One region of the Streptomyces sp. NBC_01591 genome, then DNA from elsewhere that is predicted to be linked to it. Evidence: riboswitches for the same ligand, from Rfam matches in the RefSeq annotation. Region 1 holds a riboswitch; the other holds the start of a gene.
The links. A riboswitch is a leader RNA that binds a small molecule or an ion and turns the genes downstream of it on or off. The one in region 1 is predicted to bind S-adenosylmethionine.

Region 1 (7,829 bases):
GAAGTCAGGTCGCCGCGCACCGAATCGGGTGCGCCACAAGGGAGCGGAGACTTTCATGTCCACGGAGACCGGCCCGGCCATCGATGCCGAGCCGCGGAGCCACCGGATCGTGCCGGGCCCGAAGGGGCTGCCGTTTCTCGGGAACCTGCCGCAGTTCGGAAAGAACCCCCTCGCCTTCTTCGAGCGACTGAGCTCCCACGGGGACATGGTGGGCTGGCGGTTCGGCCCCAACTCATGTGTGTACATAGCTGATCCGGACTGCATAGGCGAGCTGCTCACCGAGACGGAACGCTCCTTCGACCAGCCGGCACTGGGCATCGCCTTCCGAACGGTGATGGGCAACGGCGTGGTGGTCGCCCGCGGCAGGGACTGGCGGCGGAAGCGCTCGCTGGTGCAGCCCTCAGTACGGCCCAAGCAGGTGCGGTCGTACGCGGCGACGATGGCGAGCAGCACGGTGGAGCTGGCGGACACCTGGTCGGGCGGTGAACGCATCGACGTCAAAAGGGAGATGGCGGCGCTGACCCAGCGCATCGCCGTGCGCACCATCTTCGGCGTCGACACGGCGGCCGACGCCGAGGCGATGGGCCGGGCGATGGATGTGGCGCAGCAGGAGATCGGCAAGGAGTTCGCCGGCATAGGCGCGTTGTTGCCGGACTGGGTGCCGACTCCGGGACGGGCCAGGATCAAGAAGGCCGCCGCGGTCATCGACGCCGAGGTGGGCCGGGTCGTCGCTCGTCATCGCGACGGCGGGAACGAGCGCCCCGACCTGCTGAGCCGGCTGTTGACCGCGGTCGACGAGACGGGCGCGCACCTCACCGACCAGGAGATACGCGACGAGACGGTCACGCTGTACATCGGCGGGCACGAGACGACCAGTTCCACGCTGGTGTGGGCCTGGTATCTGCTGGCCCGCAATCCGCGGGCGCGTGCCGCGCTCACCGAGGAACTGGACCGGGTCCTCGGTGACCGGGAGGCGGGGTTCGACGACTACGCGCGGCTGACGTACACCCAGTCCGTGGTCAAGGAGACCCTGCGCCTCTACCCGACGATCTGGCTCGTGACCGGTGTCGCGAAGGAGGGCGCGCGGATCGGCGGTGTTCCGATGCCGGAGGGCACCCGGGTGTGGACCAGCCAGTGGGTGACGCAACGCGATGCGCGGTGGTTCCCCGAGCCGGAGGAGTTCCGCCCCGAACGCTGGGATCCGGAGGCGGGCGACGACATCGCGGAGTACGCCTGGTTCCCGTTCGGCGGCGGCCCACGGGTCTGCCTGGGCACCCGGTTCGCGATGGTCGAGGCGGTGCTGATCCTGGCCGTGCTGGCACGCCGCTTCGAGCTGGACGTGGACCCGGGCGTCATCGAGCCGGTCCCGTCGCTCACGCTGCAACCGGACCGGGAAGTGAGGGCGACGATCCGCACGCGGTGAGGCCGGTGACCGCTTCGGCCCCCCTCTCCCCCGCCCCGTAAGCTGCGCTGCGATCCGAAACGCCGCACGCCGTCCGCGTCGGCCCGGTCCCCGGCCGAGGAGGCTGAAACCTGTGGGCGGTTTCCAGGAAGCCCGGTCGGCGCAGGGCCGCGTCCGGCTCGCCGGCGTACACCGCACGCCCACCGCGCGGGTCCGCCGCTCCGTCCGGCCGCCGCCGGGACACCGTGCTCGGCTGCGGCTGCATGGTGGCCGTGGTGATCGGCCTCGTCGTCCCGGCCGTCGGATCCACACTCGGCGGCACCGTTCTGTGGAGGTGGGCGCGGGACAGCTTCCCTGGTGGGGGTTACGGCTTCGCCGTGGCTGTCGGCGCGCTGATACCGGTGACGTTCATGGCCGGGGCGATATCGGTCGGCACGATGAACCGGGCGGCCGGCAGAGCCCGTTCGGTGCTCAGGGCCGTCGCGGCGGTCCTGAGCTTCGCACTGCTGATGCTGCTCGGCACGGCCTGCGTGGAGATGATGGGCCCGAGCCCCAAACACCATGACCGGACAGGCGGCTGGGCCTATGAGCACTACGCATGGATCTGGGCCGTGGCGCTCCTGGCGGCACTCGTCACGGGAGCGCTGCTGGTGACCGCTCTCGTCCTGCGGACCCGCGGTCGCGCGAAGCGGGACGGCTCGACAGCAACCGGGGAGCGCGTCCTGGTCCAGATGCGCGGCCCGTCCCAGCACCAGACATACCGAACCGATATGTCCGATCTGTCGCGGAGATCAGGTCATGCGGTTCACACTGTCCATGTCGGCCGCCCCGGCCGACGGGCCGTCCGGCCGCACCCGCAGGCTGTCGATCCAACGGGAGAAACACCATGCGTCTCCGCTCCGCTCTCACCGCCGCGCTCTCCGCCGCAGCCGCCCTGACACTGACCGGCACCGCGGCATCGGCACCGGCCGACGCCGCGTCCGCCGGCACCGCGAGCCGCCTCGGAACCTGCCAGGAGAAGGCCCTCGAAGTGCACGCCGCACCCGGCGGACAGCGGAACGTCGCCCATATCGACGTCATCAACAACGGCGCCAGGGCCTGCATGATGGACCGGATCCCCACGATCACCTTCAGGGGCCTCGACGGCTCCGCCGAGACCGTACCGCCCGCCGAGAGCGGTCCCTACGTACTGTCCCCGGGCGAGCGGGCCTACGCCGCCGTACGCACCGCGGACCCGGCGGCCGCCGAGGGCCACGTCGTCGGCAGCCTGTCCGTGGCGGCAGACCCCTCCCATCTGGGTGTCACCTTCGGCGCGGCCACCGTAGGCATGCCCGAGGGAGTCCATGTGTGGGTGCCGGTGACCACGCTGTGGCAGGAGTCGCGCGCCGCGGCGGACCGCGCACTGGCGGACACGCTGGGCTGACGGGCGGCTACGGAACGTAGGCCGCGCCCCGCAGGTCCGCCGGACAGGCCCTACAGGCCGTAGGTCGTCCCGTCGGCGGTCCGCCGCGGGTCGGGAGCCGTCGTCGCGCAGAGCGGACCGCCCTCGAAACCGGCGTTGACCAGGGCAGTCGCACGGCCGGCCGAGTCCACCAGCTTCAGGGCGTGCCACCGTGGCAGCCAGAACACACGTCCGCGGTGCTCCGTGAGCAGTTCCGTGAGGGCTGCCGGAGCATGCGTCCACACCTTCGGCAGGTCGTCGGCGTGGTCGAAGGCGGGACGCAGCTCGATCCAGCCGTCGGCGCCGACGTCACCGGAGGTGAGCAGGAGCTCCACGGCCTGGCCGGGCTCCTGGTGGCACTTCTTGGCATGGATCCAGTGCACGTGGTGACCGGGGCCGTGGCTGGGGCAGTCGTCGTTCTGGATGAGATGGGGGAGCATGGTTCTTCGCCTTCCCGAGGTCATGGACCCCAGGTGCTCTGCCCCGATGGTCCGCTGTTCCCCATACGCCGCGTACGGGGCCGGTCGTCACCCGGAGCACCCGCAGCGGAGCGGGGTGCCGTCCAGTCAGCCGGGGCTGTGCACTGGAACTCATGACCTGCGAGAACCGTATCCCACGGACGACGTTGCCCGACGGGTGGTCAGGTCTCAGCCGTGCAGCAGGACCGGGAAGGCCTCCATGTCGTTCTGCGTCATCACCGGCAGCTTGCGGACCTCCTCGTCCGCGATGGCCGCCCGCAGCCGGGGGAAGCGCGCGAACAGTGCGGGCAGGGCGATGGCGGCCTCGACGCGGGAGAGTGCCGCTCCGGGGCAGATGTGGGGGCCGTGACCGAAGGTCATGTGACGGATCGGGGTCGGCCGGGTGATGTCGAAGGCGTCGGCGTCCGTCCCGTGCTGCTCGATGTCACGGCCGATGGCGCGATAGGAGATCACCACTCCTTCGCCCTTCGCGATCACGTCGTCGCCCACGTGGATGTCCTCCGTGGCGAACCGCATCAGCAGATGGGTGGTGGGGGTGTCCCAGCGCAGGGTCTCCTCGATCACCGTATCCCACGGGATCTCACCGTCGAGGACCCTGTTCAGCTGGTCGGGGTGGGTGAGCAGGGCCCGTACGGCGTTCAGGATCAGCCCGATGGTGGTCTCGTGCCCGGCGGCCACCATCGCCTTGAGATTGCCCACCACCTCTTCCTCGGTGAGGGGTTCGCCGCCTTCCTCGGCAAGGATGAGCGCGCTGGTGAGGTCGTCGGTGGGATGCGCGGTCTTCTCGCGTACGAGAGCGGCGTAGAACACGTCCAACTCGGCGAGCAGCGCCAGGCGTTCCTCATGCGGCGTGAGCATGGAGAAGAACGCCTTGTACCGCTTCATCAGCATGGGGTGCTCGGCCTCGTCCACGCCCATCAGCATGCCGACGACCCGCATCGGCAGCGGCTGGGCGAACACGGACTTGAGGTCGACCACACCGTTCTCGCTCCTCTCGCCCTGTTCGGCGAGGGCATCGAGTAACTCCGCGGTGAACTTCTCGATCTCCGGGCGTATTTCCTCCAGCCGACGCGGCGTGAGCGCCTGGGAGGTCTTGGTACGCAGTCGTCGGTGCTCGGCACCGTCCACGGTGAACATGGAACGCCCGGCGTCGATCATGCCGATCAGTGGCCACTCGTACGTGACCTCGCCGCTCTGCCAGAGCCCCCAGACATCGATGTCCTTGACCAGGCGGGGATCGACGAGCAGTCGGCGGGCCAGGGCGTGCCGGGTGACGGTCAGAGCGGGGACGCCGAGCAGTTCGATCCTGGCGAGCGGACCGGCGTCACGCAGGCATGCCGTCTCTCCGTCCAGGTCCTGGACCAGCGGGTCGATGACGACGACCCCGCCACTCGAAGCGGCTTCCCGGGCGGCGGCGTGCGGGCAGTTCAAGACGGGGCTCCTGTCGGACGGACGGGGGCGAAGCGGACGGGCAATGCGGTCATCCCCCGCAGGAAGGCGGACTGCCGCCGGACCAACTCGGATACGGGAACGGACAGTTCCAGGTCGGGGAGCCGGTCGAGCAGCACCTCGATCCCGGTGCGGGCGATGATTTCGGCGATCTCCTGCGCGGGGAAGGGGCAGCGGTATTCGCCATGGCTGAACGCCAGGTGGGCGCTGTTGCCGCGCTGGCCGGACGGTCCTCCCGAGGCCGAGAGGTGCTGCCGGATGTGCGGATCGGCGTTGGCGGCGCCCAGGCCCAGCAGCAGCATGTCCCCGGCACGGATGCTCCGGCCTCCGAGCCGGGTGTCGCGGGCCGCCCAGCGACCGGCGAGGATCTGCGTCGGGCCTTCCTCCCAGAGCACCTCGTTCATGGCTTCGGCGACGCTGTGCCGGCCACCGGTGAGCGCGACGGCGAACTGGTCGTCGGTGAGCATCAGCCGGAGCGAGTTCCCGATCCAGTCGGCGGTGGTGAGGTGCCCCGCGGCCGTGATGGCCATCAGGTCGAGTACGTACTCCTCGTCGGTGAACTCCCCGGCGTACGCCAGCATGCGCGAGGTCACGTCGTTTCCGGGCGCGCCCCGCCGGGCCGCCAGCAGCCGCTGCATGTGTTCGCCGAACCGCAGATGGGCCTCCTGCGCGCCCGGTCCGCCGTCGGCCAGATCCCTGAGCACCTCGGCGATCCGCGGCCCGTCCGCATCGGGGAATCCGACCAGCCGGGCAAGGACGAGCACCGGCAGCGGAATGGCGAAATCGGCGATCAGGTCCGCCGTGCCGCGGTCACAGAACCCGTCGACTAGGCGATCGGCCAACTCCTCGCAGTCCCGGCGGAGTTCGGAGTGCTCGACCTCCTCCAGCGCCTGCCCGACCATCGCGGCGTGACGCCGGTGCTCGGCCCCGGCGGTGAAGTAGATGGACGGCATCGGGCGGCCGACCATCGGTAACAGCGGCCAGTCCTCGGGGATTTTCCCCCACTGGTTCCACAGCCCGACGTCCCTGGGGAACAACCCGCCGTCGCTGGTGACCTGGTGGAGTTCGCGGTAGCCGATGACCAGCCAGGCCGGAACCCCGCCGGGCAGCTCGACGGGCACGACAGGTCCGTGTTCGCTCCGCATGGCGCGGTAGACGGCATGGGGTTCGGTGTGGAACTCGGGTCCGCTGAGTGGCACGGCGGACACACCGGCACCTGCCGGACAGCGTCCGGCGGTGGTCGCCGGGGACACGGACGGGCGTTCGGGCACCGCGGATGCGGGCGTCGTCATCGTACGGAATCTCCTGTGACGAAGGCTTCGCTCGTTGCGGTGGTCGGTTGATCAACGCGGCTTCACTATAGGGAAATTCGGTGAGCCTTCAGGCACTATTCGCGACCGTTCTCGCCACTTTTCCGATCCGGATGGCCCGATTTCTGATCACGATTGATCAAAAGGGCGGGGATGCGCCACACCCGGCCGCGAAGCGCCACCGAACACTGCCCGTAGCGCTGCCTTCAAGATCGGTGCGAGCGTGGGCAGTTACGAGGGCAAGGTGTCCGCCCGTTCGTACGATCTCACCGTGCACGGCAAGAACGCACCGTCGCAGGTCGTCATGGACCACAGCCGCCTGCACCGGCTGAACTCGGCGGCGGAGTTCGCCGCGGCCGGTTCCGGCTGGTTCACCGACCCCGCGACCGGGATCACGGAGATCAAGACACCGCCCGTCTCCACCGGGCGCGGCTTCACGGTCGAGCTGCGGAAGTAGCCGACGACCCCGGCAGTGCAGGGGCCGGGGGCCGTCTCCGGACGGTCCTCGGCCCCTGCGCCCGCCCCGCTACGGCTTGCGGGCGACCGCACCGTAGATCGGCACCGGCTGCGTCTCCACCGGAAGCCCGCCGAGGCTGAGCTCCGGATGCCAGTCGACGACCTGGACGAGGCCCGGCTCCATCACTTCCAGCCCGTCGAAGAACCGGCTGACACCGCGATGCGATCTCGGTACGAGCGTCACACCGCCCGCCGCGTACGAGGCCACACCCTTTTCCACATTCTCTGGGTCGAAGTCACCGGTGAGCTGTGACAGCACAAGAAAACTCCCGGCAGGGAGCTGCTCCACCAGCCGCTCCACCAGGGCGTACGCCCCCTCGCGGTTCCCCTCCCCCTCGCCGCCGTCGCCGACGAAGTGCAGCAGAGCGATGAGGGAGAGCGCGACGGGCCGGTCGAAGTCGATCACGTCGGCGGCGAGTTCGAGGATCCTCTCCGGCTCCCGCACATCGGCGTCGAGGTACGCCGTCACTCCTTCGGCGGTCCCGCTCAACAGTGCTTCGGCGTGGGCCAGGACGATGGGGTCGTTGTCCACGTACACGACCCGTGCGTCGGGAGCCGCGCTCTGGACGATCTGGTGCAGGTTGGGCTCGGTGGGAATGCCGGAGCCGATATCGAGGAACTGCCGTATCCCCGCCTCCCCCGTGAGCCAGCGCATCGCACGGTGCATGAACCACCGGTTGTGGCGTGCGATGCGCTTCGTGTCCGGCGAGAGCCCGGCGATCTGTCTGCCGAGCTCCTCGTCGACGGGATAGTTGTCCTTCCCGCCGAGGAACCAGTCGTACACCCGCGCGGGATGCGGCCTGGTGGTGTCGATGCGGTCCGCACCGGATCCGTACCCTGTCATACGGCACTCCCCCCTGGTACTGATCGGCTTCCTGCCTCAGCATCTTGCAGCATCGCCCGGCCGGCCGCGCGGGCATCCATGATCCCGGCGGCCCGCAACAGGCATCAGGCTCGGGAGCGCTTCACTCCTTGACGCCGATCCCCCCGAAGGCGTCCACATCCGCGGGAACGGTCGCGCTGTCGGCGTCGGGCATCCACTCACTGAGCCGGACGAAGCCGGGGTCGAGGATCCGCAGCCCGTCGAAGAGCGTGACGATCTCGTCCGGCTCGCGCACGTAGTACGGCACCGCGCCGCTCTCGATGTACGCCTTCTCCGCGGCGATCATGCCCTCGCTGGTACGCGTTCCGTCGTATATCACGAGGTAGCTGCCGACCGGCAGCCCCGCCAT
Region 2 (7,829 bases), 5.1 Mb from region 1:
GCTGCTGCCGGTGTACATGGCGAAGGCCGGTGGCTTCTTCTTCCTGGTCTTCGGCATCATCGCCATCATCGCGGCGATCGCCACGATCAACCCGATCTGGAACATCGGCCCGTACCGCCCGGACCAGGTGTCCACCGGCGCCCAGCCCGACTGGTACATGGGCTTCGCCGAGGGTCTGATCCGAGTGATGCCCGGCTGGGAGATCAACCTCTGGGGTCACACGCTCGTCCTGGGTGTGTTCATCCCGCTGATGGCCTTCGGACTGGTGCTCGGGATCATCGCCGTCTACCCGTTCGTCGAGTCCTGGATCACCGGGGACAAGCGCGAGCACCACATCCTGGACCGCCCGCGCAACGCCCCGACCCGGACGGCCTTCGGCGTCGCCTGGATCACCGAGTACGTCGTCGTCTTCATCGGCGGTGCCAACGACCTGTGGGCCACGCACTTCCACCTGTCGCTGAACGCCATCTCCTGGTTCGTCCGGATCTTCATCTTCGTCGGCCCGGTCATCGCGTTCGTCGCCACCCGGCGGATCTGCCTCGGCCTCCAGCGCCGCGACAAGGAGAAGGTGCTGCACGGGCGCGAGTCCGGCATCATCAAGCGCCTGCCGCACGGTGAGTTCGTCGAGATCCACGAGCCGCTCGGCCCCGAGCAGCTGCACACGCTCACCGCGCACGAGCAGTACAAGCCGGTCGAGATCGGCCCGACGGTCGACGAGAACGGTGTCGAGCGCAAGGTGTCTCTCCTGCAGAAGCTGCGGGCCCGGCTCAGCAAGGGCTACTTCGGCGAGAACAACCAGATCGCCAAGCCCACCGTCGAGGAGTACAAGGAGATCACCAGCGGCCACGGTCACCACTGATCGCCTGAACTGATCGCCACAGCAGGAGCCCCGTCCATTCGATGGACGGGGCTCTTTGCTGCCCCTGGCGCTCGATAGGGTGGAGGTGATCCCTTTTACCGGCTGTGGACCCAGGAGCGGACCATGAACGTTGTGACCCCGATCGGCGGCGACAGCGTGGCGGACCGTTCCTGGCCCGGTGTGCTGAACCCCCTGATGCGCGGCGAGAACCTCACCGCCGACGACACCGCGTGGGCGATGGACCGCATCATGAGCGGTGACGCGTCCGATGTGCAGATCGCCGGATTCGCGGTGGCCCTGCGTGCCAAGGGCGAGACGATCGACGAGGTGTCCGGCCTGGTACGGGCGATGTACGAGCACGCCAACACCATCCACGTGCCCGGTCGTACGGTCGACATCGTCGGCACCGGCGGCGACCTCGCCAAGACGGTCAACATCTCCACCATGTCGGCGGTCGTCATCGCCGGCACCGGCGCCAAGGTCGTCAAGCACGGCAACCGCGCCTCCTCGTCGGCGAGCGGTTCCTCCGACGTGCTGGAGAAGCTCGGCGTCAACCTGGACCTCAGCGCGCAGCGGGTCGTCGAGGTCGCCGAGGAGGCGGGCATCACCTTCTGCTTCGCGGTGAAGTTCCACCCCGCACTGCGTTACGTCGCCAGGGCCCGCAAGGAGCTCGGCACGCCGACGACGTTCAACATTCTGGGGCCGCTCACCAACCCGGCCAGGGTGCGTTCCCAGGCCGTCGGTGTCGCCGACCTGAAGATGGCGCCGATCGTCGCCGGTGTCCTTGCCGAGCGCGGCAATTCGGCGCTGGTCTTCCGCGGCGACGACGGCCTGGACGAGCTGACGACGACCGCGACCTCGCGGGTCTGGGTGGTCCGGGACGGAACGGTGCGCGAGGAGGCGTTCGACCCGCGCGACGTCGGCCTGGAGCTGGTGCCCGTGCAGGCCCTGCGCGGTGCGGACGCCTCGTACAACGCCGACGTGGCCCGGCGCGTGCTGGCCGGTGAGCGGGGGCCCGCCCGGGAAGCCGTGCTGCTCAACTCGGCGGCGGCCCTGGCGGCTCTCGACCCGACGGACGACACGCTGAACGAGCAGCTCGCGGCCGGGATCGCGAAGGCCGCCGAGTCCATCGACTCGGGGGCGGCGGCACGCGCGCTGGAGCGCTGGGTGGCGGTCAGCAACGCCTGAACGGGCGGAAATGTGGCGCAGGGGCGCAGTCCGGATCCTGGACTGCGCCTTGCGCGTTTTCGTACGTATGGCAAGATGCTGGGCAGGTCATGAGTGACAGCGACTACGGCCCCGGCCCGCTGTCCGGCAACCCTCCGTCCGTGGCGGGGTGCCCCGGGTGAAGACCAGGCCGTAGGCAGCGAGGTCTGCGGCAAGCGCGGGCCCCTCGGCATCTGTGAATGCCAACCCCCGGGGTCCTGGTCCCTAGGGAGTCTCTTGTGAGCACGCGAATGCGATAGGGCCTTCGGCCCTCTTCCGCACACCCTCTTTCTCTTTCCGCTGCGCTGCCGCGTATCCGCCGGCGCATGCGTTTCGCCTGCCTCTTACGGGAGTTCGCCATGTCTGTCTTCACCGCTGCCGCCGACCAGTCGCTTTGTGCCCCTCTGTCGGTTCTGGGCAGGGATGTGACGGTTCCGCTGGTCACGGGTGGTGAGGTCACCTACGCCGCTCTCGACTACGCCGCCAGCGCCCCCGCGCTGCAGCGTGTCTGGGACGACGTCGCCGCGTACGCCCCGTACTACGGCAGCGTCCACCGCGGGGCCGGCTACCTCTCGCAGCTCTCCACGGACCTCTTCGAGAACAGCCGCGCGACCGTCGCGGAGTTCCTCGGCTGCCGCGCCGACGACCAGGTGATCTTCACCCGCTCGACCACCGACTCGCTGAACCTGCTGGCCGCGGTCGTCCCGGCCGACTGCCAGGTTTTCGTCTACGAGACCGAGCACCACGCCTCGCTGCTGCCGTGGCGCGACGCCCGGGTGACCTACCTGAACGCCCCGCGCACCCCCGCCCAGGCCGTCGAGACGCTGGAGCGGGCGCTCGCCGACCGCGAGCCCTACGGCCCCGCGCTGGTCTGCGTCACCGGCGCCTCCAACGTCACCGGCGAACTGTGGCCGGTGAAGGAGCTGGCCGCCGCCGCGCACGCGCACGGTGCCCGGATCGTGCTGGACGCCGCGCAGCTCGCCCCGCACCACCCCGTCGACATCGCCGAGCTGGACGTCGACTGGGTCGCCTTCTCCGGACACAAGCTGTACGCGCCCTTCGGCTCGGGCGTCCTCGCCGGCCGGGCCGACTGGCTGCAGCGGGCCGAGCCCTACCTCGCGGGCGGCGGCGCCTCGCGCAAGGTCGCCCGCCGCACCGACGGCGGCGTGGACGTCGAGTGGCACTCCACCGCTGCCCGCCACGAGGCCGGCTCCCCCAACGTCATCGGCGTGTACTCCATCGCCTCCGCCTGCAAGGCGCTCACCGAGGCGGGCTTCGACAACCTGGTCGCCCGGGAGCAGCACCTCGTGGGCGCGGTCCGGGCGGGCCTCGCCGAGGTTCCCGAGGTCAAGGTGCTCTCGCTGTTCGGCGACGACGCCCCGCGGGTCGGCGTCATCTCCTTCGTGGTGGAGGGCTGGAACAGCTCGCACTTCGCCGCCGCGCTCTCCGCCGAGTACGGCATCGGGGTCCGCGACGGACTCTTCTGCGCCCACCCGCTGGTCCGCACCCTGCTGGGCAGCGACCCGCAGGAGGTCGGCGAGTGCGGCGCGCCCGAGGCCGAGCCGGGCGAGTTCCCCCAGTCTCGAACAGGCTCGACCGGGGGGACCCCCCTGCTCAACGCGATCCGGGTGAGCTTCGGCGCCGGTACGCCGGACGAGCACATCGAGCGTTTCGTCCGTGCGGTCAAGGAGCTCGTGAGCAAGGGCGCCCAGTGGAAGTACCGCACCGAGGACGGCCGCTGCGTCCCGGACCGGGGTGCGGCGCAGCTCTGACGGCACACAGCACTTCGGCGGGGGACGGGCAGCCTGTGGGCCCGTCCCCCGCCGAAGTGCTGCGCGGTGGTGAAGTGCGTACTCAAGCGTCGAGGCCGATGGCGAAGGCGGCCTCCAGGTCGTGCTGCGAGTAGGTACGGAACGCCACATGCGTGTCGGTGGCCTCGACGCCCGGGATCTTGCTGATCCGGCCGGGGATGACATCGGCGAGATCGTCGTGCCTGGGCACCCGGACCATGGCGATCAGGTCGTACGTACCGGTGACCGAGAAGACCTCGCTGACACTGTCCAGCGCGGCGATGGCCTCGGCGATCTCGGGAATCCGGTCCACGCTGGTTTTGATGAGCACGATCGCGGTGATCAAGGCTGGCTTTCTCCCTCGGTGGCCGTGGCTGGTGCCTTCACTCTATCCGTACGCCGGTAACGCCCCCAGGCGTAGAGGAAGCCGAGGGCGAAGCCCACCACATGGGCCAGATAGGCGACGCCCGGCCCCCCGCTGCCCGCGCCCTGGACCGCCAGCCACTGCAGGACGAACCAGAAGACCAGCACGATCCAGGCGGGGAAGCGCAGCGGCAGGAAGAAGAGGAACGGGAACAGGCTGGTGACCCGGGCCCTGGGGAACAGGTACAGGAACGCCCCGAGCACCGCCGAGATCGCCCCGGACGCGCCCACCAGCGTCTGGTCGGACGTGGCGTGCGCGGCCGCGTAGGCGACCAGGGCGAGGTAGCCGGAGATCACGTAGAAGAAGGTGAACCCGACCCGGCCCATGCGCTCCTCGGTCATCGCCCCGAACACGTACAGGAAGAGCACGTTGCCGAGCAGATGCAGCCAGCTGCCGTGCACGAAGAGGGCGGTGAGCGGGGTGAGCAGGGCGTGTGCGGAGCCGTCCCACAGCTCACTCGGGATCACGCCCCAGCGCTCGAAGTACCCGGCCTGGGCGGCGAGCAGGGCGTCGGCGGTTCCGGGGACCGGGTTGAAGCCGGACAGCGGGCTGATCACGAAGACCAGGGAGCAGGCCGTGATCAGGGCGTGGGTCACCAGTGGCCCACCCGAGGTGACCGTCCGTAGCAGTCCGCCGGTCAGCCTGCCGGTCACAGCTCGCCGATCGATCATGAACAGAGCATGACGCAAGCGGAGGGAACGGGACAGACCGCCTCGCCGTGTCGGGCGGACGCGGTGAGGCCGTAGGGTTACGGAAGGACATCCGCAGTTCGACGGCGCACCGCGAGATCCTTGAAGCAAGGCAGCACGAGGCTCGACGAAAGAGGACGCAACGATGACGACGGTTCCCCAGCCGACCGACGGGACTCGCTGGCGCTGCACGCTCTGCGGAAATCTCACGCGCTTCGACGTGACGCGCTCCTCGAAGGTCGTCGAGTATGTCCATCTCGACCTGGCCGGTGAGTCCAGCGTCGAGGAACGCGAGGTGGTCAGTGAGACCATCGAGTCGGTGCGCTGCCGTTGGTGCAACGCGGTGGACCAGATCGAACTGGTGGACAGGCCGGGTGCCGACTCCTGACGGAGCCGCGCCCACAGACATTTGGGGTGACGGATGGTGGAGCAGCCCGATAGCGGCGCCGAGTCGGCCGAGGCGGCCGACGACGCCGTCGAGGCGCTCGACCGCCCCCTGCCCGAAGGCGTACGGCGGCGGGTCGTCGCGCTGGTGTCGGACGCCTTCGGCGGCCTGACGGTCACCGAACTCCCGGCCCAGCTGCGCCAGTACGCCCGTTTCACCCCGACCCGGCGTGCCAAGTTCGCCGGGAACGCGATGGCCGCCGCCCTGGAGGGCGACGCGCTGTTCCGGCAGCGCATCGGCGAGCGGCTCAAGGAGGGCCAGCCGGAGCTGGCCGACGCCCTGGAGGCCGGTGCGCCGCCTGCCGCCGCCGACCCCGTCGACGTGGCCGCGGCGGCCTATGTGCTGCGCCCGCCGGGCTGGGTGAAGCTGGTCGCCGCCGCCGGTGAGGAGGCCCAGCGCGCGGACGCCGAGCGCGCCGACGAGGAGAGCCGTCGCGAACTGGAGCGGCTGCGCGAGGAACTCGTCCGGGCCCGCTCGCAGACGAAGAGCGAGACGGAGCGGCTGCGCGGCGAGCTGGACGCGGCCCGCAAGGAAGCCGAATCCCTTCAGCGCAAGCTGCGCAGCGCCGTCAACGAGGTCAAGCGCGGCGAGGCGGCGTTGCGCCGCAGCCGGGCCGAGGCCGACGTCGCGCGGTCCGAGGCCGCCGCCCAGGTCTCCGCGGCCGAGAGCGAGAGCCGCCGGCTCAAGGCACGGCTCGGCGAGGCCGAGGCGTCCGTCGAGGCGGGCCGCCGGGCCGCCAGGGAGGGCCGCTCGGTCGAGGACATGCGGCTGCGGCTGCTGCTGGACACGGTGCTCGACGCGGCGAGCGGGCTCCGTCGCGAACTGGCCCTGCCGCCCTCCTCGATCCGCCCCGCGGACAGTGTCGACGCGGTCGAGCCGGGCCGGATGTCGCCCAAGGACATTGCCGCCAGGGCCCTTTCGGAGACCGACCCGGCCCTGCTCGACCAGTTGCTCGCGCTGCCGCAGGCCCATCTGATCGTCGACGGCTACAACGTCACCAAGACCGGCTATCCGCAACTGCCGCTGGAGAAGCAGCGGCTGCGGCTGCTGGGCGGGCTCTCGGTGCTCGCCGCGCAGACCGGTGCCGAGATGACCTGCGTCTTCGACGGGGCCGAACTGGCCGCCCCGGTGCTGCTCGCGCCACCGCGCGGGGTCCGGGTGCTGTTCAGCAAGCCCGGTGTGACCGCCGACGAGCTCATCCGTCAGCTGGCGCGCGCCGAACCTCCGGGCAGGCCCGTCGTGGTGGTCTCCACCGACCGTGAAGTCGCCGACGGAGTGGCGAAGGCGGGCGCCAGGCCCGTTGCGTCCGTCTTGCTCCTGAAGCGCCTTTCGCGCGTCTAGTGGTACTTGCCGGGTCTCGGTGGAAATCAGGGAACGGACTGTCAAGTCGCCGCTACACCCCGTGTGTCGTGGGTAAAGAAGTGCAGCCTGTGATGAGATTTTTCTGGTGAGGATTTGAACTGATCACAAGTTGGTCACTAGGGTCGGGCCTCGAACCTTCGCACGGTTGATCACCCATCCGGGGTGGCTGTGAAGGCACCGCCGAGTCCGTGACATGCACGGAGCCGGGGATTCGAATCCCCCACAGCCCGGTAGGCGGCTCGAGGAAGAAGGAGCTCGCCTCCGTGGCGTCCCACCGTCGTCCCAAGCAGCCGAGCCGCGCCCGTGTGACCGTGCTCACCGCGACCGCCGCCGCGGCCGTGGCCCTGACCTCCCAGGCGGCCCACGCCGACCCGAAGCCCTCCAAGGGCGAAGTCAAGTCCGAGGTCGAGAAGCTCAGTCACGAGGCCGGCGAGGCCAACGAGAAGTACTACGGCGCCAAGGAGAAGCAGCAGAAGCTGGAGAAGGAAGTCGGCGCGCTGCAGGACAAGGTGGCCCGCGGCCAGCAGGAGATCAACACGCTCCGCAACGGCCTCGGTTCGCTCGCCGCCGCTCAGTACCGCTCCGGTGGCATCGACCCGTCGGTGCAGCTCTTCCTCTCGTCCAACCCGGACACCTTCCTCGACGAGGCCTCGGCCCTCGACCAGTTGACGGCCAAGCAGACCGAGACCCTGGGGAAGATCCAGGAGAAGCAGCGGGTCCTCGCGCAGCAGCGCAAGGAGGCCCAGGACAAGCTCGGTGACCTCGCGGATGTACGCAAGACGCTCGGCGAGAAGAAGAAGGACCTCCAGGCCAAGCTGGGCAAGGCGCAGCGCCTGCTCAACTCGATGACCGAAGCCGAGCGCGCGAAGATGCGCGAGGACCAGCAGCGCGCCAGCCGCTCCGCGGGCGACCGGGTCGACCTGGGCAACGAGCTCCCCGCCTCCGCCTGGGGTGCCGCCGCCCTCAACGCCGCCAAGACCCAGGTGGGCAAGCCGTACGGCCGCGGCGGCACCGGCCCCGGATCCTTCGACTGCTCCGGGCTGACCCAGTGGGC

Region 2: it holds a riboswitch for S-adenosylmethionine, as region 1 does, so the genes downstream of both, OG978_RS11670 (aminotransferase class V-fold PLP-dependent enzyme) here and OG978_RS35275 (hypothetical protein) in region 1, are expected to answer to the same signal.

Annotation. Positions count from the first base shown of each region.
Region 1 is NZ_CP109327.1:7,610,585-7,618,413, reverse strand. It holds gene OG978_RS35290 (cytochrome P450) at 56-1,423, shown strand; gene OG978_RS35285 (hypothetical protein) at 1,666-2,340, shown strand; gene OG978_RS35280 (DUF4232 domain-containing protein) at 2,289-2,825, shown strand; gene OG978_RS35275 (hypothetical protein) at 2,876-3,283, opposite strand; SAM riboswitch class IV at 3,332-3,441, opposite strand; gene OG978_RS35270 (cytochrome P450 family protein) at 3,491-4,753, opposite strand; gene OG978_RS35265 (cytochrome P450) at 4,750-6,063, opposite strand; gene OG978_RS35260 (hypothetical protein) at 6,305-6,538, shown strand; gene OG978_RS35255 (SAM-dependent methyltransferase) at 6,608-7,441, opposite strand; gene OG978_RS35250 (SAM-dependent methyltransferase) at 7,563-7,829, opposite strand, start outside.
Region 2 is NZ_CP109327.1:2,497,362-2,505,190, reverse strand. It holds gene qcrB (cytochrome bc1 complex cytochrome b subunit) at 1-859, shown strand, start outside; gene trpD (anthranilate phosphoribosyltransferase) at 983-2,047, shown strand; SAM riboswitch class IV at 2,133-2,250, shown strand; gene OG978_RS11670 (aminotransferase class V-fold PLP-dependent enzyme) at 2,425-3,837, shown strand; gene OG978_RS11665 (Lrp/AsnC family transcriptional regulator) at 3,920-4,201, opposite strand; gene OG978_RS11660 (rhomboid family intramembrane serine protease) at 4,198-4,950, opposite strand; gene OG978_RS11655 (hypothetical protein) at 5,114-5,356, shown strand; gene OG978_RS11650 (NYN domain-containing protein) at 5,393-6,754, shown strand; gene OG978_RS11645 (C40 family peptidase) at 7,039-7,829, shown strand, end outside.